4 regions of the Streptomyces sp. NPDC051133 genome follow, and region 1 is predicted to be linked to each of the others. Evidence: riboswitches for the same ligand, from Rfam matches in the RefSeq annotation. Region 1 holds a riboswitch; each other region holds the start of a gene.
What was found. Region 1 has a riboswitch for cobalamin ahead of AB0N17_RS00635 ((2Fe-2S) ferredoxin domain-containing protein). Riboswitches for the same ligand answer to the same signal wherever they lie in the genome.

Region 1 (5,781 bases):
GGCCGCTGGCTCGCCGACCCCGGCTGGGCGGCACACGGCGGCGAGTCGGTGCGGGACGTGTGCGAGCGGGTCGGGCGCTGGCTCGCCACCGTGCAGGACACGGACGGGCGTACGGTCGCCGTGGTCGAGCCGGAGGTCGTACGGGCCGCGGTCGTGCATGTCCTGGGTCTGCCCCCGGCCTCCTTCTGGCGGCTCGACGTGGCGCCGTTGACGGCCACGGAACTCAGCGGCCGGGCCGGCCGGTGGAATCTGCGGCTGGGGCGGCCCCTGCCGCGGTCGGACACCGCCTCGGCGGACTGAGAGCGGGGCGGGGGCGGTTCAAGAGGCCGCGTCCCGGTGCCGGCGCAGCAGCGCGGCCGGCGCGCAGCGCGGACACCTGCCGCCCTCGCCGTCCGGCCCGTGGCAGTCCGCCGCGTCGTGGACGAGCGTCTCCAGCTCCTGGAGGAGCCGTTCGGTCCGCTTGGCCTGCTGGGCGAGCACCCGCACCCGGGCGCTCTGGCCGCCGATCTGCCGGCGGTCGGCGATCAGCTGCTCGTACTCCTCGGCGGTCAGGGCGAGCGCCTCACGGCCCGCGAGGGTGATGCGGCGGGGCTGGAGATGTCTGGCCACTCGGTCCTCCGCTCCTCGGCTCCTCGGCTCCTCGGCTCGCCGGGAGAATGCCGGAGGGCCCCCGGATGGTTCCGAAGGGCCCTCGGGTGTCCCGAAACCGTCAGTTCGAGGCGGGAACCGTCCGGCCGGACGGGGCCGTCGCCGGCTTGGGGTTGAGCTTCCGCTCCGCCAACTCACCGAAGAGCAGGCCGAATCCGCCCCACAGGGCGGACTGGATGGCCAGTGCGGACAGCCGGAACCGCCACAGCAGGGCGGCCGGGAAGTCCTTGGGCACCTCGTTGATGACGGGCAGGAACTCGTAGGCCAGGCCGATGACGACGGCGAAGGCGGCCACCGCGACGACCGTCGCCCACCAGTTGCCCAGGCCGGGCGCCAGGCGCTTGCCCAGGATGGTCGCTGCGACCGCGAGGAGGACGCTGAGCAGCATCATCAGGAAGTACAGGGTGGTCCGTTCGCCGATGGTGTCGGGTTCGCCGACCGACGGCGGATTGGCCGGGTACTTCAGGAACGGCACGACGTACACGGCGAGCAGCGCGCAGCCGGACAGCAGCAGCGCGGTCGCCCGCGGGCCGAACCGGCCGACCCTGCCGAGCGCGAAGCAGTACGCGAGCGCGGCGATGCCGCCGAAGGCGACCCCGTACACGAGGACGCCGGTGGCGAGGCCCGCCGTGGACTGCAGGGAGCGGGAGACGACCTCCATCTCGTGCTCGTGGGAGTGGGCGTCCTCGAAGGCGATCGCCTTGTCGACGCTCGGCTCACCGAGGAGATAGGCGACGACGAGGGCGAGCACGCCGGCGGCAAGGCCGGCGAGCATGCCCCGCACGAGGAGGTTTCTTACCGTTGCGGAGTTCATGGGCGCGCGGCGTCCCTCGCGTCAGTGGCAGGGGAAGCCGAGCAGGTGGCGGGCGTCGTGCACCCATTCGTGGACGTCCGTGCCGTTGAACACGGAGGTGGCGCCCTGCTCGGCGCCGACGAAGTAGAGCAGGACGAGCATCAGGACGCCGAAGAAGACCGCCCAGGGAGCAATCGCCTTCAGCGGCAGCTTGGCGGGGATGGCGGGAGTGGTGGGTGTCGGCTGAGCGACGGTCTGCGCCATGGCAGAACCTCCTCTGGGAGTTCGCGTCCCAACTCGGTGGTGCACAGGACGACGGCCACGGGTCTGACTCACAAGCCGCCCGAGGGGGCTTGCACACAGTGGCGCGACCGTGCCGGATTCCCACCGGCTTCCGTCTCGCCGTCGTCGATATCGGACAGACCGTACCGCGGCAGGCGGGCGCGGCCAAGGCCGCCTCCGCCTGCCGTGATCTTCGTCTCCGGCCGGGCCGCCTCAGGAACGCGCCGTGCGCCGCGGCGGGGTGAAGGCGTACAGGTCGAGGATGTCGGGCCGGGGAGCCACGCCCGGGCCGCCGGCACGCACCCAGGTGACGATGTCCTCGGTCGCGTCCGGATCGTTGACGAGTCCGAGCCAGACCGGCCGCGCACCGGCGGCCCGGCCGGCGGCGGACGGCTGGACGACGATGACGTTGGCCTGGTCGCACACGTCGAGGCACTCCGAGATGCGCACCGGCACCTCCGCCCGCAGCCGCGCGGTCTGCGCCGCGTGGTCGACGCCGGGCAGCTTGGGACTTCCGCAGCAGCAGTCCCGGCACACGACGACCCGGCTCGGCGCCGGTCCGGCGTCCTTCGCGGGCATGCCCGATGTCTGCTCCGTGGGCCTCTCGGGCACGGCGCCGCTCCCCTCTTTCCGGGGAGATCCGCCCCGGTGTCGCGCGAGGAGGCGACCGCGTGAGTCTCCTGGCTCCCGGGTCCGCTCTCGCCCCGCCCTCCCCCACCCGGTGCCGGGCGGTGGCCTGCTGAACGCGCTCACCGGTCACAGTGGCGGGACCGCGCCGGATTCTCACCGGCTTCCTCGGACCGCCGTCGCCTGATGTCGCCGGTCATCATCTCATCCGGCGGGGTGGGCCCGGATCGGCCGGAGGAGGGAGGCGTCGCCGTGGCGGAGTTCGGCGGTCGCCTCGCCGGGGGCGGGGCCGGGTGCCGTGACGGTGCGCGGGTGCGCGACGAGGCCGGCGCCAAGTGTGGCCGATTGGCTGCTGGTCGGCGGTGCGGGGCCGGCCGTGGGACGAGTCCCGGGGGCGATTGACGTCGCCCGCGGTGCGCGATTCCCTGATTTCTGCGAGCCGCACGTGGCCGGTCCGGTCGGACGAAAAGGTCCGGGCCGGGCGCGGGCCTTGGTGAAGGGCAGGTGGTGCAGTCATGTCGGTTCTCACCATCGACGTCGGAACCTCGGTCATCAAATCCGTGGTGTTCGACGACCGGGGCAAGGAGTTGGCGGTCTCCCGCGTCGGCACCGAGGTGCTGCGCCCCCGTCCCGGATGGGCGGAGCAGGACATGGACGCGGTGTGGAACGGGGTCGTCCGCACCGTGCGCGGCGTCCTGGACCGGCTCGGTGCCCACGACCCCGTGTGGCTGATGAGCTTCACGGCCCAGGGCGACGGCTGCTGGCTCGTGGACGGTGACGGCCGTCCCACCGGCCCGGCGGTCCTGTGGTCCGACGGGCGGGCCGGCGACCTGCTCACCCGCTGGGAGGCCGACGGCGTCCTGGAGCGGGCGTTCCGCCGCAACGGCTCGCTCACCTGCAGCGGCATGCCCAACGCGGTGCTCAGCTGGCTCGCCGGGCACGACCCGGAGCGGCTGCGGCGCTCCCGTACCGCGCTGACGGCGGCCGGCTGGCTGTTCCTGAAGCTCACCGGGGTCACCGCCGTCGACGAGTCCGACGCCTCGGCGCCCTTCCTCGACCACGCCACCGGCGCCTACGACCCGGAGATCCTCGACCTCTTCGCGATGAGGTGGGCCGAGCCGCTGCTGCCGCGCATCCTCGGCGAACACGAGCGCATCGCCGACATCACCCGGCACGCCGCCGCCGAACTCGGCCTGCCCGCCGGGCTGCCCGTCGTCATGGCCCCCTACGACATCGCCGCCACCGCCCGCGGCGCCGGGGCCGTCGCTCCCGGGCAGGCGTGCGCCATCCTCGGCACCACCCTGTGCACCGAGATCGTCACCCGGGAACCGGACACCGGCGGCGAGCCGTGCGGCATCAACATCGCCTACCGCGGCCGCGATCGCGTCCTGCGCGCCTTCCCCACCCTCTCCGGCACCGAGGTCCTCGACTGGGCCTGCCGCACCCTGTCCGTCGAGGACCCCGCCGCCCTCGGCAGGCTCGCCTTCGGCACCGAACCGGGCGCGGGGGGAGTGGCGTTCCTGCCGTACCTCTCGCCCGCCGGGGAGCGCGCCCCGTTCCTCGACCCGCACGCCCGGGGTGTCTTCTGGGGCCTGTCCCTCGACCACACCCCCGCCCATGTCGCCCGCGCCGTCTTCGAGGGGCTGTCCCTGGTCGTCCGCGACTGTCTGGCGGCGTCCCGGACCGACGTGCACGAACTGCGCCTGTGCGGGGGCGGCTCCGCCAGCGACGCCTGGTGCCGGCTGATCGCCGACGTCACCGGTGTGCCGACGGCCCGCAGCGCCGACACCGAGCTGGGCGCCAAGGGCGCGTTCCTCACCGGTCTCGTCCTCACCGGCGCGGAGAGCGGTATGCGCGGCGCCGCCGAACGGTACGTCCGGATGCGCTCCGGCTGGGAGCCGGACGCCGAACGGGCCGCGTTCTACGACGGCCTCTACGACACGTACCTCACCTGGCGCGACACCGCCCGCTCCCTGGGCTGGTCCCCCGCACCCGCTTCCGCCCCCGTTCCCGACCCCGGGTCCGCGTCCGCGGCGCCGCCCGCCGCCCCCGCCGCCGTACCGGCCGCCGCCGACGCCCCTGCCCCGCAGGCCTAGCATGTCTGACGCGCTGTCACCCGACGCCGTCCACCTCGGACTCGATCTCGGCACCCAGAGCGCCCGCGCGGTCGCGGTCGACGGCACCGGCCGGCTGCTGGGCGCCGCCTCCCGTCCGCTCACCGGCACGCGCGACGGAGTCCGCCACGAGCAGGACCCCGGGCAGTGGTGGCCGGCGCTCGCCGCCGCCTGCCGCGAGGCGCTGACCGGGATCGACCCGCGCCGGGTGCGGGGCCTGGCCGTGGACGCCACCTCCGGGACCGTGCTCCTGGCCGACGCGGCGGGCGCCCCCCTCACCCCGGGGCTGATGTACGACGACCGGCGGGCCGACGCGTACACCGCCCGCGTCAACACGTGCGGCGCGGGCGTGTGGGAGAAGCTCGGCTATCGCGCCATGCAGCCGTCCTGGGCGCTGCCCAAACTGCTGTGGCTGCTGGACGACCCGACCGGGCCGGGCCGCCGGGGCCTGCCCGCGGGCGCCCGTCTGCTGCACCAGGCCGACCTGGTCACCTGGCGGCTGACCGGGCGCCAGGTCGCGAGCGACGCCAGTCACGCCCTGAAGACGGGCTACGACCTGATCGCCGAGCGGTGGCCCGAGGCCGAACTCGACGCGCTCGGCGTGCCGGGGCCGCTGCTGCCCGACGTCGTCCCGCCCGGAACCGTCCTCGGCACGGTGTGCGCGGGGGCCGCCGCGGCGACCGGCGTCCCCGCCGGCACGCCGGTCACGGCGGGCATGACCGACGGCTGCGCGGCGCAGATCGGCGCCGGGGCGCTCACACCCGGCTCCTGGAACTCGGTACTGGGCACCACCCTGGTGCTCAAGGGGGCGAGCCCGCACCTCGTCCGCGATCCCGGCGGCGTGGTCTACTGCCACCGCGGTCCCGACCGTACCTGGCTGCCCGGGGGCGCCTCCAGCAGCGGCGCCGGTGTCCTCGCCCGCCGCTTCCCCGGCGCGAGCCCCGCCGCCCTCGACGCGCTGACCGCGCGGGCCGCCGCGACCGGCTCCACCGCCGTCGTCTATCCGCTGGCCGGCTCGGGCGGCGAGCGCTTCCCGTTCCGGGCCCCCGACGCCGGACCCTTCGTCCTCGGCGAACCCGCGGGCAGGGCCGAGGAGTTCCATGCCTGCCTGCTCGGCGTGGCGCTGGTCGAACGGCTCTGCCTCGACTACCTCGACCACCTCGGCGCCCCCGTCGACGGCCCGCTCACGTTCACCGGCGGCGGCTCCCGCAACCGCTACTGGTCGCAGCTGCGCGCCGACGTGCTCGGCCGCGCCGCCCGGCTGCCGGAGCAGGCCGAGAGCGCCCTCGGCATGGCGGTGCTCGCCGCCACCGCCTC
Region 2 (5,781 bases), on a different contig from region 1:
TAGTCCTCCAGTGTCTCCTTGACCGCTTGTTCGTCGGTGGCTTTCGCCGTGCCTGTCGATGTGAGCCGTGACTCGGTGGTACTCACGTTGCGCCTCCCGATGGTGCCTGTGCGGGTGCTTCGAGGTGGGGAAGAGCCCCGCTTGGCGTCATCGGCAGGACGGGGGAGCCGACGGACCGTCATGCGTCGCGTGCGGCCGTTTATACGGTTCTGATCCCACGGCCGGTCACGCTAGAAAGCGGTTGTTACCGTCGGTTCCCGCCGTCGTGAACGCGACGTTTCCGAGAACTCACCTGCCGTCTCGTGGTCTCGGACTCAGCGGCGGTGGGCTGATGTTCGCCGTCCTGGGAGGCGTGGAAGTTGGCGCAGATGAAGCCGGGTTGGTGCTTCATCGTTTCCTCCGTGGCGCGGGCGAGCAGGTCGATCAGTTCGGGCTGGCGGTCGGGGGAGACGGTGAAGACGTTGATGAGGGTTGCCACGGGGCGGGCGGTGTCGATGTGTGGCGTAACGGTCATGGAGCTGTCCTCTCACTTCGAGTGGCGGAGGTACGCCCCCCGGGATGGACGTGAAGGTCTACGGAGGCAAGGCGGCGAGGGCGCGCGCCGGATGGCGCGGGCCGAGGAAGACGGCAGTGCCTATGCCTTCGGGGGAAGGGTGGGTGGCCTGGGTCCAGCCGTGGCGGCGATAGAAGGCCATGGCCCTGGGGGACCGCACCGAGGTGAGCAGCCAGGAGCGGCCCTCGGGAGCGTCCGCGGTGACCGCCTCCAGCAACGCGTCGGCCAGGCCCGTGCCGCGTGCTGCGGGGCAGACGGCGAGTTCGTCGATCTCGCGGGCTCCGCACAGCCACTCCCTGGTGCGCTCCGGGCCCAGGCCGGCGGCGGCCTGGGGGTAGCAGCGGTCGGTGGGGAAGGGAGCCATGGTCGTCCAGGCGGTGGTGAAGCCGACGACGTCCGATCCCGTGAAGGCGAGCGCTGCTGTGAAGCCGGGGCGCCTGACGTTGTCCGCCAGCCGGATGAGAAACGCGTCGGCCCGCTCCTGGCCCTCGTTCCAGGGCGGGGCGCAGAAGGCGTCGGCGTAGAGGGAGCGCAGGGCGTCGGAGTGCTCCAGCAGGTGCTCGTCGCGGAAGACGTGGATGTCCGCAGTCATCAGGCGGCCACCGCCGTCCTGGCCGTGGGATGAAGGGCGGCGTACTCCAGGGGTGCCGAGGGGTCGATGGACAGGTCCAGGGGTGCCGGTTCGGCTCCGGCCCGTACGAGGAGGTCGCCGACGGCGGCGATCATCGCGCCGTTGTCCGTGCACAGCCGCAGCGGGGGTACGCGCAGCTCGATGTCCGCGGCACGGCACCGCTCCTCGGCCAGCGAGCGGACACGCGAGTTGGCGGCGACCCCGCCGACCACGACCAGGGTGCCCACTCCGTGCTCGACGCAGGCCGCGACCGACTTGCGGGTCAGCACGTCCGCGACCGCCTCCTGAAGGGACGCGGCCCCGTCCGCGACCGGCAGCTCGGCGCCCGTGTGACTCTCGGCCCAGCGCGCCGCCGCCGTCTTCAGCCCGGAGAAGGAGAAGTCGTACGAGCCCGGCAGGGGGCGGGGGAAGGGGACAGCGTACGGATCCCCCGCGCGCGCTGCCCGATCGATGGCCGGGCCACCGGGGTACGGCAGTCCGAAGACGCGCGCGACCTTGTCGAAGCACTCACCGGCGGCGTCGTCGAGGGTGTCGCCGAGATGGGTGATCGGGTCGCGGGCGAGGTCCTGGACGAGGAGCAGAGAGGTGTGGCCGCCGGAGACGATCAGCACCATGCAGGGGTGGGGTAGCGGGCCGTGTTCGAGGGTGTCGGCGGCGACGTGGCCGGCGAGGTGGTGGACGCCGTAGAGCGGGACGCCCAGGGCGTAGGCCAGCCCCTTCGCCCCGGCCAGGCCGACCTGGAGCGCGCCGGACAGGCCGGGCCCGGTGGTCACCGCCACCGCGCCGATGTCGGTCAGCCGCAGTCCGGCCTCGTCCAGGGCGCGCTGGACCACGGGCCGGACCGCATGGACGTGCGCCCGGGCCGCGATCTCCGGTACGACGCCGCCGTAGCGGGCGTGTTCGTCCATGCTCGACGCCACTGCGTGACCGAGCAGCCGCCCGTCCTGGACGAGTCCCGCGCCGGTCTCGTCGCAGGACGACTCGATTCCGAGCACGACGGGAGAGCTCATACTCACCTCTGTCTGCGATGGATAAGTTATTGCGAATAGTGTGCAATAAGGCTCCGCGTTGTGCACCTGGGCGCGAAGATGCTGGTCGGAGCCAGGTGCTGCCGACGACTGGTCGCACCGGCCCGGGGATCCCCTCGACGTCGTCGCCGCCGAGGTCCGCCGCGCACCGGACACCGACCGGCCCCGGCTCGGCGCCGTTCCCGGGCAGCCCGATGGCGCGTACGAGCAAGACGGGCAGCTCACCAGGCGGCATGTCCGGGCCGCCACGCTGGGCGTGCTCGCAGCCGTGCCGGGCGAGCTGTTGTGGGACATCGGCGGGGGATCGGGATCGATCGCGATCGAGTGGCTGCGCACGCAGCCGTCTTGCCGGGCGCTCACCGTCGAGCGGGGCCCGGTGCGTGCGGAGTGGATCGTGCGGAACGCCGAGCGACTGGGCGTGCCCGGGCTCCCCGTCGTCACTGGCACGGCACCTGCCGTGCTGACCGAACTCCCGGCGCCAGACACCGTGTTCATCTGTGGCGGGCTCACCGCGCCCGGTCTGCCAGCTGCCTGCTGGGTCACGCTGCCGGTCGGCGGCCGGATGGGGTGTGCTCGCCTACGAGCCGCTGAGCGGCCGCCTCATCGTCGAAGAGGTCTACGACCACCAGGGCAACGTCGGCCAGGGCTCCACGCCCATCCTGGTCTTCGACGCCTGGGAGCACGCCTTCTACCTGCAGTACAAGAACCAGAAGGTGGACTTCATCGAGGCCATGTGGCAGGTGGTCAACTGGCAGGACGTGGCCAAGCGCTACGCCGCCGCCAAGGAGCGCGGCGACAGCCTGCTGCTCAAGCCGTGACGCCGTAGAGCACTCAAAGCGTCCTGCCTCGTGATCGTCTTCTCACCTTTCACAGGCAGGCGGCACAACGGAAGGCTCCCGCGAGGACATGCTCGCGGGAGCCTTTCTGCTGTCGGTGCAGTAGTGAACCGGGGTCCGTCGGCCGGCCGGTTTGCGGCTGTGCCGTCAGCCGGTGTCGGCGGTGCGGGCGCTCCAGCGCTCCTCGACCTTCGCCAGGCGCCAGTAGCCGATGGCCGCGGCCCAGACGACCACGAACAGGCCGACGATGACGTAGCCCACGTTGTCCAGGTTCAGGTCCGCGATCCAGCCGGAGACGTCGTCGTTCAGTCCCAGTTTGTCGTGCAGCACCCCGACCAGTTCGATGGTGCCGACGAAGAAGGCCACCGCGATGGACAGGCCGGTGATGGTGAGGTTGTAGAAGACCTTCCGCACGGGGTTGGAGAAGGCCCACTGGTAGGCGAAGTTCATGAAGGTGCCGTCGAGGGTGTCGAACAGGCTCATGCCGGCGGCGAAGAGGAGGGGCAGGCACAGGATCGCGTACCAGGGCAGGCCGGCCGCGGCGCCGTTCCCGGCCAGGGCGAGGAGCAGGACCTCGGTGGTGGTGTCGAAGCCGATGCCGAAGAGGAAGCCGAGCGGGAACATCTGGCCGGGGCGGCGGATGGACTTGGTGAGGCGGCCCAGGAGGCGGTTCATGAAGCCGCGCGAGTCGAGGTGGGCTTCCAACTCCGCCTCGTCGTACTGCCCGGCGCGCATGGCCTTGAAGACGCGGGCGATGCCGAGCAGGGCGACCAGGTTGAGGGCGGCGATCAGGTACAGGAAGCCGCCGGAGACGGTGGTGCCCACGGTGCCGAGGACTTGGTGGGTGCTGGAGCCGTCGTTCATCAGGGTGCCGGCGAGCTTGGCGCCGCCGGCGACCAGCGCGGCCATGGCGACCACCACGCTGGAATGGCCGAGGGCGAACCAGAAGCCCACCGAGACGGGCCGCTTGCCGTCGGCCATCAGCTTGCGGGTGGTGTTGTCGATCGCGGCTATGTGGTCCGCGTCGAAGGCGTGCCGCATACCGAGGGTGTAGGCCGTGATGCCGAGGCCCACCCCGAACGCCTTGGTACCGACCTCGTAGTGGTGCGGCACCACGAGCAGGAACAGGATTCCGAAGGCGGCCACGTGCAGAGCGACGATCACGGCCAGCAGGCCGGCGGTGCGGACGGTGTCCTCGCGGCGCCAGCGGAAGGAAGGGGCGGCGGCGGTTTCGGGCACGCCTGGGGACACGGTCATACGGTCACGCTCCAACACCTCGTGGATCAGCTTCGTGCTGCCGTGGCCGGTCTCCTGGCTGACGGGTCATCGCGCCCGCCCCTGCCTTCCCGGCCGTGAGGCCAGTGGCAACGCATGGGGCGGGAACTCCCCGATCACAGTGGCGAGGGCCGCTCCGGACTGAGCCCTTGAGGGGCTGTCACCGGTCTTCCCGAACACCACGGCCCGCCCACCCTAGAAGGCGGCAGCCGGTGGCTGCAAGGTTGCACAACTGATCAGGTATGGAGACGGGGGCCGGTGACTGCGATGATGAGCGCATGCATCTCGTCCCCGCGGAACGTGCAGGGCAGCGGACCATCGACGGCCATCGGGTCTGCGACGCCATCGCGGCCGTCGGCGAGCCCGAGCGGGTACGCGCCTGGGCCGACCGTTTCTCCCTGCTCTCGGATCCTGGGCGCCTCTCCCTGCTGCTGGCCCTCCACGAGGCGGGCCCCATCGCCGTCTCCGACCTCGCCGTTGCCACCGGTATGCGGGACACCGCCGTGTCCCAGGCGCTGCGTCTGCTGCGGGCCGCAGGCATCGTCCAGGGTGAGAAGGACGGCCGGATCGTGCGCTACCGTCTCGTCGACGACCGGATCTCCGCTTTGCTGAAACACTGCGCGTCACACGAGGGGGTGAGCGTCGACGGCGCACTGTCAGGACGAGGAAGCGACACAGGGTGACAGTGAGGGGATCCGCAACCGGCACTCCCGTGTTCCTGCCGGGGCCTTCCGTGCTTTCTGGCCTGACCGAGCAGTTCGATGTTCCCAAACGCTCACCGCAGGCACTTGCCTAAATGTTCACGCGGCAGGGCACTTTTCCGTACGGAATGGGGGCGTGTGATTCGGGTGCCGCCGCATTCCTTGGCCGCCAGTTTCCGGGCGAGGTGTGGCGGGACTGCGACCAACTCCTCGGGCGGGCCGTGGTGGTCAAACTGCTGCATGCCGAGGAGGCGGAAGACACCGAGTGATTCCGCCTGGAGGCGCAGATCGCGGCCCGGCTCAACCACCCCGACGTCGTGGGCATGTACGACTTCGCCGCGCACAACGACCAGCCCCACCTGGTCACACTTCCAGGCTCACGTGGCGCGCCGCGCCATGACGCCTCAGGCGGCGCGGACCGCCCCGGCAGGGACCTGGTGGGCTTCGACGTCCCTGTCTTCACGCCGAACTTTGTGATGAGCCGGATCACCGGCTGGACCGCTCACATCACCGGACAGCTCGCCCACAACGCGCTGACCCAGCCGCTCGCCTCCTACGACGCACCGGTGCAGCGGCCGGTTCCGAGCGCCTCGTAGCCCCACGTCGGGCAGGAGAGGTACTTGTTTGGCAGGGCCGGGGCACGAGCGCCCCGGCCCTGGTTCTCGACAGGATCAGGACTGGGAGAGCTCACCGCGCACGATGCGGGCGGCTGCGACCAGGTTCTCCAGGGCGACGCGGGTCTCCGGCCAGCCGCGAG
Region 3 (5,781 bases), on a different contig from region 1:
GGCGGCTGGATCATCACGACGACGTTCCCGAACCGCAGGGAGGCGAGCACGATGTCCTCGCCGTCGACGTACAGGCCGCCCGGCGGCTCGCCCCATGCCTCGGTCATCGCGTGCCGCAGCTCCGGGTCGAGCTCGTCGAACCAGGCCCGGTAGTCCGCCAGCGGCACCCGCGCGGACGCGGCGGCCAGCTGGTCCTCGGTGAGCCACTCGACGTCGTGGCCGCCGGCCTCGATCAGCCGGTGGATCAACTCGTCGCCGCCGGACGGGTATTGCGTGAGCGCGTACCCGGCGTCCCGGAGCGCGTCCAGCACCCGCACCGCCGACGCGGGCGTGTCCAGGCCGACCGCGTTGCCGACCCGGGAGTGCTTCGTCGGGTACGCGGTGAAGACCAGCGCGACCCGTTTCTCGGCGTTCGGCTTGTGCTTCAGCCGGGCGTGCCCGAGGGCGATCCCGGCCACCCGCGCGGCCCGCTCCGGATCGGCCACGTACACCGGGACCTCGTCCGGGCCCTGCTCCTTGAAGGAGAACGGCACGGTGATCAGCCGGCCGTCGAACTCCGGGATCGCGACCTGCATCGCCGCGTCCATGGGGGAGAGGGCGGCGTCCGACTCCTCCCAGGCGGCCCGTGAGGAGGTGAGACAGAGCCCCTGCAGCACCGGGACGTTCAGGTCGGCCAGCGCGCCGATGTCCCAGGACTCCTCGTCACCGCCCGCCGAGGCCTGCGAGGCGTGGGTGCCGCCGGCCGCGAGCACGGTGGCGACCAGCACGTCGGCCTTCCCCAGCAGCTCGTACAGCCCGGCGTCCGCGCCGCGCAGCGAACCGCAGTACACGGGCAGGGCGTTGGCGCCCTTCGCCTCGACCGCCGCGCACAGGGTGTCCACGAACGCGGTGTTGCCGCTCAGCTCGTGCGCCCGGTAGAAGAGCACGCCCACGGTCGGCCGGCCGTCCCGGACCTCGTACGAGCCGTGGACGCCGAACTCCGGCATCTTCCGCGGCTCCTCGAACCCCTCGCCGGTCAGCAGCACGGTGTCCGACAGGAACCGGGACAGCTCCAGCAGGTTGGCGGGACCGCCCTCGACCAGGTACTTCAGCGCCTCCGCCACCACACCGGCCGGCACGGACGACTCGGCCATCAGCTCGGCGTCCGGCACGGCCTCGCCGCCCAGCAGCACGGTGGGGATCCCGGCGGCCTTCAGCGCGGCCAGCCCCTCCTCCCAGGCGCGCTTGCCGCCCAGCAGCCGTACGACGGCGAGGTCCGCGCCGTCGAGCAGGCCCGGCAGCTCCCCGGCGACGTCCACCCGGGTCGGGTTGCCGATCCGGTAGTCCGCGCCGGAGGCCCGGGCCGCCAGCAGATCCGTGTCGGCGGTCGACAACAACAACACTGTGCTCATGCGGGCGCTCCCGGTGGGATGAAAGGCAGTCCTTGCGGCGCGCCCGACTCGATGAGCCGCCAGAGCGCGTCCGTGTCCGCGTGCTGTTCGATCAGGTCGCCGAGCCGGTCGAGCTGCTCCTCGCGCAGCGCGGCGAAGGAGGTGTCCGGCGCGGGCACGAAGCGGCGGCCCGCGGCGGCGGCCACCTCGCGCAGGAAGGCCCGCCGGAAGCCGTCCGACTCCAGCGAACCGTGCCAGTGGGTGCCCCAGGTCTGGCCCACCCGGCAGCCGTCCAGGCTGTGTCCTTTGTCATCGGAGATGAACCCGTCGCCGCCCGTCACTTCGGCGACCCCGTGGTGGATCTCGTACCCCTCGACCGGCTCGCCGAGGGCCTCGCCCACCGGCCGGGTGAGGGTCTTCTCACGGGCGAACCGCACCCGCACGGGCAGCACCCCGAGCCCGTCGACCGCGCCGGCGCGGGACTCGACCTCGTCCTCGATGTGCTCGCCGAGGATCTGGAAACCACCGCAGATGCCGAGGACCGGCCGCCCTTCGGCGGCCCGCCGCACGAGCGCGTCGGCGAGGCCCCGCTCGCGCAGCCACTGGAGCGCCCGTACGGTGCCGCGGGTGCCCGGTACGACGGCCAGGTCGGCGTCCGCCAGCTCCTCCGGGCGGTCCACGAACCGCACCACGACCCCGGGTTCGGCGGCCAGCGCGTCCACGTCGGTGAAGTTGGACATCAGCGGGATCGCGCACACGGCCACCCGCAGCACGTCCGCGCCGACCGGGGGAGCCACGGTGGACTCGCGGACCGTGCCGCGCAGCGAGACACGCAGCCCGTCCTCCTCGTCGATGCCGAGGCCGTGCCGGAACGGCAGGACGCCGTAGGCGCGCCGCCCGGTGAGGCCGTGCAGCATCTCCAGGCCCGGCTCCAGCAGGGAGACGTCGCCGCGGAACTTGTTCACCAGGAATCCGGCGATCAGCTCCTGGTCCTCGGGGGAGAGCAGGGCGACCGTGCCGAAGAAGGACGCGAAGACGCCCCCGCGGTCGATGTCCCCCACCACCAGCACGGGCAGCCGCGCGTTCCGCGCGATCCCCATGTTCACGATGTCCGTCCGGCGCAGATTGATCTCCGCCGGCGAGCCCGCCCCCTCACAGATCACCGCGTCATACGTGCCCCGCAACTCGGCCAGGCAGTCCAGCACCGTGCTCAGCAGCCGCTGTTGGCCCCCGCCGTGGTAACCACGCGCGCTCATCTCGCCCACCGGCCTGCCCAGCAGCACCACCTGGCTGCTCTGCTCGCCGCCCGGCTTGAGCAGCACCGGGTTCATCAGCGCGGTCGGCTCGATCCGGCACGCCTGGGCCTGCATGGCCTGGGCCCGCCCGATCTCCGCGCCCTCCCGGGTCACGAAGGAGTTCAGCGACATGTTCTGCGCCTTGAACGGCGCGACCTTCACGCCCTGGCGCACCAGCCACCGGCAGATCCCGGCCGTCACGACGCTCTTGCCGGCGTCGGAGGTGGTGCCGGCGACGAGGAGACCCCCGTTCACTTCCCACGTCCCTTCACGAGTCGGCGCGCGGCGACGGTGACGCCGAGCGCGAGCAGGCCGACGCGGCGGGAGAGCCGTACGGCCCGGTCGATGTCGGTGGCCCGGACGGCGCGTCCGGCCGCCCCGCCCAGGACCGGGCGGTGCTCGACCCGGCCGCCGTACGACAACGTGCCGCCCAGCCGCACCCCGAGCGCCCCCGCGAACGACGCCTCGACGGGCCCGGCGTTGGGGCTCGGGTGCCGGGCCGCGTCGTCCCGCCAGGCCCGCACGGCACCGCGCGGATCGGGACCGGCGAGGACGGCGAGCACGGCGGTCAGCCGGGCCCCCGGCCAGCCGGCGACGTCGTCCAGGCGCGCGGAGGCCCAGCCGTAGCGCCGGTGGCGGGGCGACTTGTGACCGACCATCGCGTCCAGGGTGTTGACGGCGCGGAACCCGAGCAGCCCGGGCACCCCCGCCACGGCACCCCACACCAGGGCGCCCACGACGGCGTCGGAGGTGTTCTCGGCGACGGACTCGACCACGGCCCGGGCGATGCCGTCGGCGTCCAGTGCCTGCGGGTCCCGGCCGCACAGGTGCGGCAGCCGGGCCCGGGCGGCCTCGACGTCCCCGGCCTCCAGGGCGCGGCCGATCGTGCGGGCCTCGCGGGCCAGCGAGGTGCCGCCGACGACGGCCCAGGTGGCCGCGGCGGTCAGCGCGGCGGAGGCGGCGGGGGAGGGGCGTACGACGCGTGCGGCCACCGCGCCGAGGGCGACGGCGCCACCGGCGCACACGGCGGTGTGCAGCGCACCCCAGCCGCGGTGGTCGTGCCACAACGCGCGTTCCACGGCCGCGGCCGCCCGTCCGAACACGGCCACCGGATGCCCGCGGCGCGGATCGCCGAGGAGCAGGTCACCGAGAAGGCCGGCGGCGGCGCCGTACGCGTAGGAGCGATCGGCACCCATCGGCTCAGCCGGCCGTGGGAACAGGAACGTGCCTGGTGGTGGTCCTCGAACGGCAGCCGAGCATGGCGATACAGGTCCTCACTCAGGGTGTCCGCGCCCTGGTTCGACGAGATTCGGCGGTGAGAGTTCCTGGCTCCCGGGGGGTTCTTCCCCGGTGACAGTGGCGGGACCGCGCCGGATTCGCACCGGCTTCCTCTTCTGCCGCCGTACATGGCGTGGGCAGTCCACCACGCCCCCGGAAGGGTCGTCAACTTGCCGTTGACCTGGACGGGGAGAGTGTGCCGATCCCCACACAGTGGGGCTCCCGGGGCCCTTGGGCATGGCAAAGGCTCCCCTCCGCGGCGACGGAGGGGAGCCTTGGTGATTCCGGATCAGGCCTTGGCCACGATCAGGTACATGCCGTACGCCACCGCAGCCGCGCAGGCCGCGAAGCAGACGTAGGCGCCGGTGACGGCGAGGGCGGCGGAGTCGCCCTGGGCGGCGGCCTTCTCACGCCTCGCCAGACCGTTGATGCCGAGGGTGAACAGCGCCACCAGGCCCACCGTGAAGGCGAGGCTGACGCCGAAGACGGAGCCGAGGGCCGCCCAGTCGATCTTCATGGGGATGCTTCCTTCAGTAACCGGGGTGACCGGGGTCATACGGTGGCGGCCGGCGGGACGGCCGGGGCCGCGGGCTCGGCGGGGGCCGGAGCCGCGATCGTGGCCTTCAGGTCCTCGGTGATCTGGCCCGCGGGGGGCGGGGTCACCGCGGCGATGGCGGTGGTCACCACGCCGGCCGGCTCCTCGGAGCCGGCGACGACGTTGGTGTGGTCGACGACCTCGCGCCGGGAGATCTTCCAGATCGCGGCGCTCGCGGCGACCAGGAAGACGGCGACGACGGCGGTGCCCCAGTCACCGAGGTCGGTGACCGACTCGGCGCCCGCGCCGACCAGCGCGGCGGCCGGGAGGGTGAGCACCCAGGCGACGGCCATGCGGGTCGCGGTGGACCAGCGGACCACCCCGCCCTTGCGGCCGAGGCCCGCGCCCATCACCGAGCCGGAGACGACGTGCGTGGTGGAGAGGGAGAAGCCGAGGTGGGAGGAGGCGAGGATGGCGGTCGCGGCGCTGGTCTGGGCGGCGAAGCCCTGGCGCGGCTCCAGCTCGGTCAGGCCCGTGCCCATCGTGCGGATGATGCGCCAGCCGCCGATGTAGGTGCCGAGCGCGATGGCCAGGCCGGCGGAGAGGATCACCCAGGTGGGAGGGTTGGAGCCCGGGGCGATGGCGCCGCCCGCGATCAGCGCGAGGGTGATGATGCCCATCGTCTTCTGGGCGTCGTTGGTGCCGTGGGCCAGGGAGACCAGTCCGGCGGAGGCGATCTGGCCGGCGCGGTAGCCCTTGCGGGTGGCCTCGCCCTCGGCCTTGCCGCCGATGCCGTAGGAGAAGCGGGTGGCCAGCATCGAGGCGACGCCCGCCACGACCGGCGCGGCGACCGCCGGCAGCAGCACCTTGGTGACCAGCACGTCGCCGTGCACGGCACCGAAGCCGGCCGAGGCGACGGTGGCGCCGATCAGACCGCCCATCAGGGCGTGCGAGGAGCTGGAGGGCAGGCCCACCAGCCAGGTCAGCAGGTTCCAGAGGATCGCGCCGACCAGGGCGGCGAAGATGACCTCGGGACGGATGCCGGTCTCGTCGACGAGACCCTTGGAGATCGTGTTGGCGACCTCCACGGAGAGGAAGGCGCCCACCAGATTGAGAGCGGCGGACATGACCACCGCGATCTTGGGCTTCAGGGCGCCCGTCGAGATGGTGGTGGCCATCGCGTTGGCGGTGTCGTGGAAACCGTTCGTGAAATCAAACGCGAGTGCGGTTACCACCACAATCGCGAGGATCAGCGAGAAGCTTTCCATTTACCCAGGCAATCGTTCGAGGTCGTTGGCTGGTT
Region 4 (5,781 bases), on a different contig from region 1:
GCGGACGGGATGAACTTCGTGCCGGGAGCGCGCTGGTCGGAGGCCGCGGTGGGCACCAACGCGCCGGGGACCGCGGTCGCCGTGGGCCGGCCGGTCCAGGTCTTCGCCGCGGAACACTTCATACGCCGGGTCCAGCCGTGGACCTGCGCGGCGGCACCGGTGCACGACCCGCGCACCGGCCGGGTCCTGGGCGCGGTGGACATCACCGGCGGGGACGGGCTGGCGCACCCGCACAGCCTGGGGTTCGTGCAGGCGGTGGCGCGGGCGGCGGAGGCGCAGCTGGCCCTGCTCGTCCCGCCGCCCCGCACGCAGGACACACCGCTGCTGAGCGCGCTGGGCCGGCACGAGGCGGAACTCGTCCTGGACGGACGCCGGATCCGGCTCGGACGCCGCCACAGCGAGATCCTCGTGCTGCTGTCCCGGCATCCCGAGGGGCTCACCGGTGACGAGTTGCTGTGCGCGCTGTACGCGGACGAGTCGGTGACGCCCGTGACGCTGCGCGCCGAACTGGTCCGGCTGCGCAGGCTGCTGGGTCCGGGGCTGCTCGCTTCACGGCCGTACCGGCTCGCGGTGGCGGTCGAGTCGGACGCCACCGTGGTGGAGCGGCGGCTGGAGGCGGGCGCGCTCACCGCCGCCACGGAGGCGTACACCGGGCCGCTGCTGCCCGGGTCGCAGGCCCCGGCGATCGTGCGGCTGCGGGACCGTCTCGCCGACGGGCTGCGCACGGCACTGATCGCGCACCGCGACCCGGACCTGCTGGCGGACTGGGCGCACGCGTCCTGGGGGGAGGACGACCTGGAGGTGTGGCGGGCGCTGGCCGCGGTGCGGCCCACCGCGCCGGTGCGGGCCCGGCTCACCGCGCTCGAGGCCGAACTGACCGCGCCGGCCGGCCGGGCACCGGGGCGGACCTGCGGCGCAACGTAGGTGCAACGTCCGCCTGCCTAGCCTCCCGGGCGAGAGCTGCCCAACGGCGGGCAGCGCTGCACCGGGAGGCAGACCAGCATGACTCGTTACGCGGCGCCGGGCACCGAGGGCGCGATCGTCTCCTACCAGGCGCGCTACGACCACTTCATCGGCGGTGCGTACGTGCCGCCGACGCGCGGGCAGTACTTCGAGAATCCGTCGCCGGTCAACGGGCAGCCGTTCACGGAGATCGCGCGCGGTACCGCGGAGGACGTCGAGCGGGCGCTGGACGCGGCGCACGAGGCCGCCCCGGGGTGGGGCCGTACGTCGGTGACGGAGCGCAGTGACGTCCTGCGCAGGATCGCCGACCGGATGGAGGCCAACCTCGAAGCCCTCGCGGTCGCGGAGAGCTGGGAGAACGGCAAACCGGTGCGGGAGACGCTGGCGGCGGACATCCCGCTGGCGATCGACCACTTCCGCTACTTCGCGGGGGCGATCCGGGCGCAGGAGGGGTCGCTGGGCGAGATCGACGACGACACGGTGGCGTACCACTTCCACGAGCCGCTGGGGGTCGTCGCGCAGATCATCCCGTGGAACTTCCCGATCCTCATGGCGGCGTGGAAGCTGGCGCCGGCGCTCGCCGCGGGCAACGCGGTCGTCCTCAAGCCCGCGGAGCAGACCCCGGCGTCCATCCACTACTGGATGAGCCTGATCGCGGACCTGCTGCCGCCGGGTGTCGTGAACATCGTCAACGGCTTCGGGGTCGAGGCGGGCAAGCCGCTGGCGTCCAGTCCGCGGGTGGCGAAGGTGGCGTTCACCGGTGAGACCACTACGGGGCGGCTGATCATGCAGTACGCCTCGGAGAACATCAAGCCGGTCACCCTCGAACTCGGCGGCAAGTCCCCGAACATCTTCTTCGACGACGTGTGGGCGCACGACGACGACTTCCGCGACAAGGCGCTCGAGGGCTTCACCATGTTCGCGCTCAACCAGGGCGAGGTGTGCACCTGCCCGTCCCGGGCGCTGGTCCAGCGGGGCCACTACACGGAGTTCCTCGAGGCGGCGGTCGAGCGCACCCGGCAGATCAAGCCGGGCCACCCGCTGGACACCGACACGATGATCGGCGCCCAGGCCTCCAACGACCAGCTGGAGAAGATCCTGTCCTACCTGGACATCGGCCGGCAGGAGGGCGCGAGGGTCCTCACGGGCGGGGAGCGCATCGAGCACGACGGCGAGCTGAAGGGCGGCTACTACGTCCAGCCGACCGTCTTCGAGGGCGACAACCGGATGCGGATCTTCCAGGAGGAGATCTTCGGGCCGGTCGTCTCGGTGGCTTCGTTCGACGACTTCGACGACGCGATCAAGATCGCCAACGACACGCTGTACGGCCTCGGCGCGGGCGTGTGGACCCGGGACGCCAACACCGCCTACCGCGCGGGACGCGCGATCCAGGCGGGCCGGGTGTGGACCAACTGCTATCACGCCTACCCCGCGCACGCGGCGTTCGGAGGCTACAAGCAGTCCGGCATCGGCCGCGAGACGCACAAGATGATGCTGGAGCACTACCAGCAGACGAAGAACATTCTAGTTTCATACAGTCCTCAGAAGCTCGGGTTCTTCTAGAGCCTGAAGTCGGTTTGCCTGGAGGCAACATTGGGCTCCAGGCAACCAGACCCGGTAGGTACCTGCTGTAATCAATTGGGTTCGTCGCGTTACCGACTGGCATCCGAGAGAGTTCCCGCCGGACCAGTCGCGGACCAATAGCGCCGAAAGACATCGCTCCAGGAGCCGTCCGCTCACGAGCGCAGCGACCCGCCGATACTCGGCAGCGGCGCCCGAACAGCCAGCAGTTCTCAGCTGGGCAGCGGCCACCGTTGAGCGCCGCGACCCATTGAACACACCGCCCCGGCTGCCCGACATCCCCCAAGCCACGAGCCGACGACCTGAAACCCTTCCTCGGGCACTGGAGCCCTTACGGCCCACCTACTGAACGTCCGCACCGCACGGTGAGCGCACACACAACCGCAGTTCAGTGGCTCTTCGCGACCGGTTCAATCGCGGCACACCGACGTGGTGGGTCATCGGAAACACGTGGCAGGAACGCCAACCTGCCATAATCGCAAGTCAATCTGGCCTGTGGCCGTCGTGGGCGGCGGTCAGATGGGCGCCGGCATCGCCGAGGTCTGCGCACGGGCAGGGCTCGACACCGTGGTGTGCGAGGTGGACGCGGTGGCGGCCCGCGCCGCACGGGATCGGGTGTCGGCGTCACTCGACCGCGCCGTACGGCGCGGCAAGCTGGAGGATGCCGCCGCGCGGGACGCCTTCGCCCGTTTGGTCTTCACCGGTGATCTGGAGGACCTGGCCGACCGGCAGCTGGTCGTCGAAGCCGTTGTCGAGAACACGGATGCCAAGGCCGAGGTGTTCGCCGCCCTCGACAAGATCGTCGAGGATCCCGCCGCGGTTCTCGCCACCAACACCTCATCCCTCCCGGTCATGCGGCTCGGCATGGCCACGAGCCGCGCGGACCGGGTCGTGGGACTGCACTTCTTCAACCCCGTCCCCGTGCTGCCGCTGGTGGAGGTCGTGACCTCGCTGCACACGTCGGCCGGCACGACCTCCGCGGTCGAGGACTTCGCGGCCCGTGTGCTCGGCAAGACCGTGATCCGGTCCCAGGACCGGGCCGGCTTCGTCGTCAACGCGCTGCTCATCCCCTACCTGCTGTCCGCGATCCGAATGGCCGAGTCCGGCTTCGCCACGGCCGCCGACATCGACACCGGCACGGAGCTGGGCTGCGCTCACCCGATGGGCCCACTGAAGCTCGCAGACCTGATCGGACTGGACACCGTCGCCTCGATCGCCGAGTCCCTCTACGACGAGTTCCGCGAGCCGCTGTACGCGCCACCGCCGCTGCTCCACCGGATGGTGGAGGCAGGACTGCTCGGCCGGAAGACCGGCAGGGGATTCCACACCTACGACCAGGGCTGAGGACCTGGTACGACGCGGGCTGAGGGGCCCGTACCGCCGGCGGGTTGAGGGTCCCGCACGGCGACTCAGGGGAAGGGCGGGAAGCGTGAGTGCGGGCGCTTCCCGCCCCGTGGCGTTCCTGGCGTCGAGATTCCCACTTCACCATCCGGATGGTGGACGTAGCGCGTTCCTCGAACGCAGTACCCCGTACGCTGACCGGAGCAGCTGGTTCGCCCCGTCCGCCAGGCGGGATGCGTCGCAAGAGGGAACCCGGTGGGAATCCGGGACTGCCCCGCAGCGGTGAGCGGGAACGACCGCCGTCATACGCACTGGGCCCGACGTACTGGGCCTGGGAAGCGACGGCCAGTAGGTGTCCTCCTCGGTGAGGACGTGCCCGCGAGTCCGAAGACCTGCCAACTGCCCGCGCTCGAAGCACTCGTGCGCGGACATCCCGGTGACCTCGAGGGCGGGTCGGCGTACACACCAGACGGACGACCGTGCCTTGCCGCGCCAGGTCATTCCTGTCAGGTTCGTCACCCCTTCGCGCTCTCGTCCCGTCTCCGGGATCTCAGGGATTCATCTCGCGAAGGAGATCTCCGTGACAGCGAAGTCCGCAGCCGCGGCAGCACGGGCCACCGTGTACGGCTACCCCCGCCAGGGTCAGAACCGGGAACTGAAGAAGGCGATCGAGGGCTACTGGAAGGGCAGCGTCACCGCCGACGCCCTACGAGCCGCCGCCACCAACCTGCGCCGGACGAACTGGCAGCAGCTGGCCGAAGCCGGCATCGACGAAGTGCCGACCGGTGACTTCTCGTACTACGACCACGTGCTCGACACCACCGTCATGGTCGGTGCGGTCCCCGCCCGCCATCGGGCCGCCGTCGCCGCGGACGCGCTGGACGGGTACTTCGCCATGGCGCGCGGCACCAAGGACGTGGCGCCGCTTGAGATGACGAAGTGGTTCGACACGAACTACCACTATCTGGTGCCGGAGTTGGGCCCGGACACGGTGTTCACCGCGAACTCGACCAAGCAGGTCGGCGAGTTCAAGGAGGCCCTCTCCTTGGGCCTGACCGCCCGGCCCGTCCTCGTCGGACCCATCACCTACCTCCTGCTGGCCAAGGCCGCGCCAGGCGTGGCCGCCGGCTTCGACCCCCTCGTCCTCCTCGACCGGCTCCTTCCGGTGTACGCCGAGGTCCTCGTCGATCTGCGCGCGGCCGGCGCGGAATGGGTGCAGGTCGACGAGCCCGCCCTGGTCCAGGACCGTACGCCGGCCGAGCTGAGTGCCGCCGAACGTGCCTACCGTGACCTCGGCGCCCTGACCGACCGTCCCAAGCTGTTGGTCGCCTCCTACTTCGACCGCCTGGGTGACGCGCTGCCGGTGCTCGCCAAGGCTCCGGTGGAGGGGCTGGTCCTGGACTTCACCGAGGCCGCCGCCGCCAACCTGGACGCGCTCGCGGCCGTCGGCGGGCTGCCCGGCAAGCGCCTGGTCGCGGGTGTCGTCAACGGCCGCAACATCTGGGTGAACGACCTGGAGAAGTCCCTCTCCACGCTCGGCACTCTGCTCGGTCTTGCCGACCGGGTCGACGTGTCCGCTTCTTGCTCCCTGCTGCACGTCCCCCTCGACGCTGCCATGGAACGCGGCATCGAGCCACAGATCCTTCGCTGGCTGGCCTTCGCGAAGCAGAAGACGCGTGAGATCGTCACCCTCGCCCAGGGCCTCGCGCACGGCACCGACGCCATCGCCGCGGAGCTGGCCGCGAACCGAGCCGATCTGGCCTCCCGCGCGAACTCCCCCATCACGCACGACCCAGCCGTCCGTGCCCGTGCAGCCGCCGCCACCGAGGCCGACGCCCGCCGGTCCCAGCCGTACGCCGAGCGGACCACCGCCCAGCGCGCCCGCCTCGGGCTGCC

Region 2: it holds a riboswitch for cobalamin, as region 1 does, so the genes downstream of both, AB0N17_RS02260 (HoxN/HupN/NixA family nickel/cobalt transporter) here and AB0N17_RS00635 ((2Fe-2S) ferredoxin domain-containing protein) in region 1, are expected to answer to the same signal.
Region 3: it holds a riboswitch for cobalamin, as region 1 does, so the genes downstream of both, AB0N17_RS23915 (cobalamin biosynthesis protein) here and AB0N17_RS00635 ((2Fe-2S) ferredoxin domain-containing protein) in region 1, are expected to answer to the same signal.
Region 4: it holds a riboswitch for cobalamin, as region 1 does, so the genes downstream of both, metE (5-methyltetrahydropteroyltriglutamate--homocysteine S-methyltransferase) here and AB0N17_RS00635 ((2Fe-2S) ferredoxin domain-containing protein) in region 1, are expected to answer to the same signal.

What each region holds. Positions count from the first base shown of each region.
Region 1 is NZ_JBFBBK010000001.1:127,199-132,979, reverse strand. It holds gene AB0N17_RS00655 (histidine phosphatase family protein) at 1-300, shown strand, start outside; gene AB0N17_RS00650 (hypothetical protein) at 319-609, opposite strand; gene AB0N17_RS00645 (CbtA family protein) at 710-1,462, opposite strand; gene AB0N17_RS00640 (CbtB-domain containing protein) at 1,484-1,705, opposite strand; cobalamin riboswitch at 1,742-1,883, opposite strand; gene AB0N17_RS00635 ((2Fe-2S) ferredoxin domain-containing protein) at 1,937-2,302, opposite strand; cobalamin riboswitch at 2,397-2,520, opposite strand; gene AB0N17_RS00630 (FGGY-family carbohydrate kinase) at 2,866-4,446, shown strand; gene AB0N17_RS00625 (FGGY family carbohydrate kinase) at 4,448-5,781, shown strand, end outside.
Region 2 is NZ_JBFBBK010000002.1:21,212-26,992, reverse strand. It holds gene AB0N17_RS02290 (allantoin permease) at 1-86, opposite strand, end outside; gene AB0N17_RS02285 (antibiotic biosynthesis monooxygenase) at 245-514, opposite strand; gene AB0N17_RS02280 (GNAT family N-acetyltransferase) at 573-1,145, opposite strand; gene tsaD (tRNA (adenosine(37)-N6)-threonylcarbamoyltransferase complex transferase subunit TsaD) at 1,145-2,194, opposite strand; partial or broken gene cbiT (precorrin-6Y C5,15-methyltransferase (decarboxylating) subunit CbiT) at 2,295-2,777, shown strand; partial or broken gene AB0N17_RS02265 (Fe-Mn family superoxide dismutase) at 2,770-3,030, shown strand; gene AB0N17_RS02260 (HoxN/HupN/NixA family nickel/cobalt transporter) at 3,196-4,305, opposite strand; cobalamin riboswitch at 4,332-4,522, opposite strand; gene AB0N17_RS02255 (metalloregulator ArsR/SmtB family transcription factor) at 4,602-5,006, shown strand; gene AB0N17_RS02250 (hypothetical protein) at 5,120-5,293, shown strand; partial or broken gene AB0N17_RS02245 (citrate/2-methylcitrate synthase) at 5,459-5,620, shown strand; gene metE (5-methyltetrahydropteroyltriglutamate--homocysteine S-methyltransferase) at 5,696-5,781, opposite strand, start outside.
Region 3 is NZ_JBFBBK010000023.1:97,872-103,652, forward strand. It holds gene cobN (cobaltochelatase subunit CobN) at 1-1,391, opposite strand, end outside; gene AB0N17_RS23910 (cobyric acid synthase) at 1,388-2,920, opposite strand; gene AB0N17_RS23915 (cobalamin biosynthesis protein) at 2,917-3,861, opposite strand; cobalamin riboswitch at 3,962-4,105, opposite strand; gene AB0N17_RS23920 (hypothetical protein) at 4,233-4,460, opposite strand; gene AB0N17_RS23925 (inorganic phosphate transporter) at 4,496-5,746, opposite strand.
Region 4 is NZ_JBFBBK010000002.1:14,514-20,294, forward strand. It holds gene AB0N17_RS02225 (GAF domain-containing protein) at 1-924, shown strand, start outside; gene AB0N17_RS02230 (aldehyde dehydrogenase family protein) at 1,003-2,526, shown strand; gene AB0N17_RS02235 (3-hydroxybutyryl-CoA dehydrogenase) at 3,040-3,888, shown strand; cobalamin riboswitch at 4,077-4,300, shown strand; gene metE (5-methyltetrahydropteroyltriglutamate--homocysteine S-methyltransferase) at 4,466-5,781, shown strand, end outside.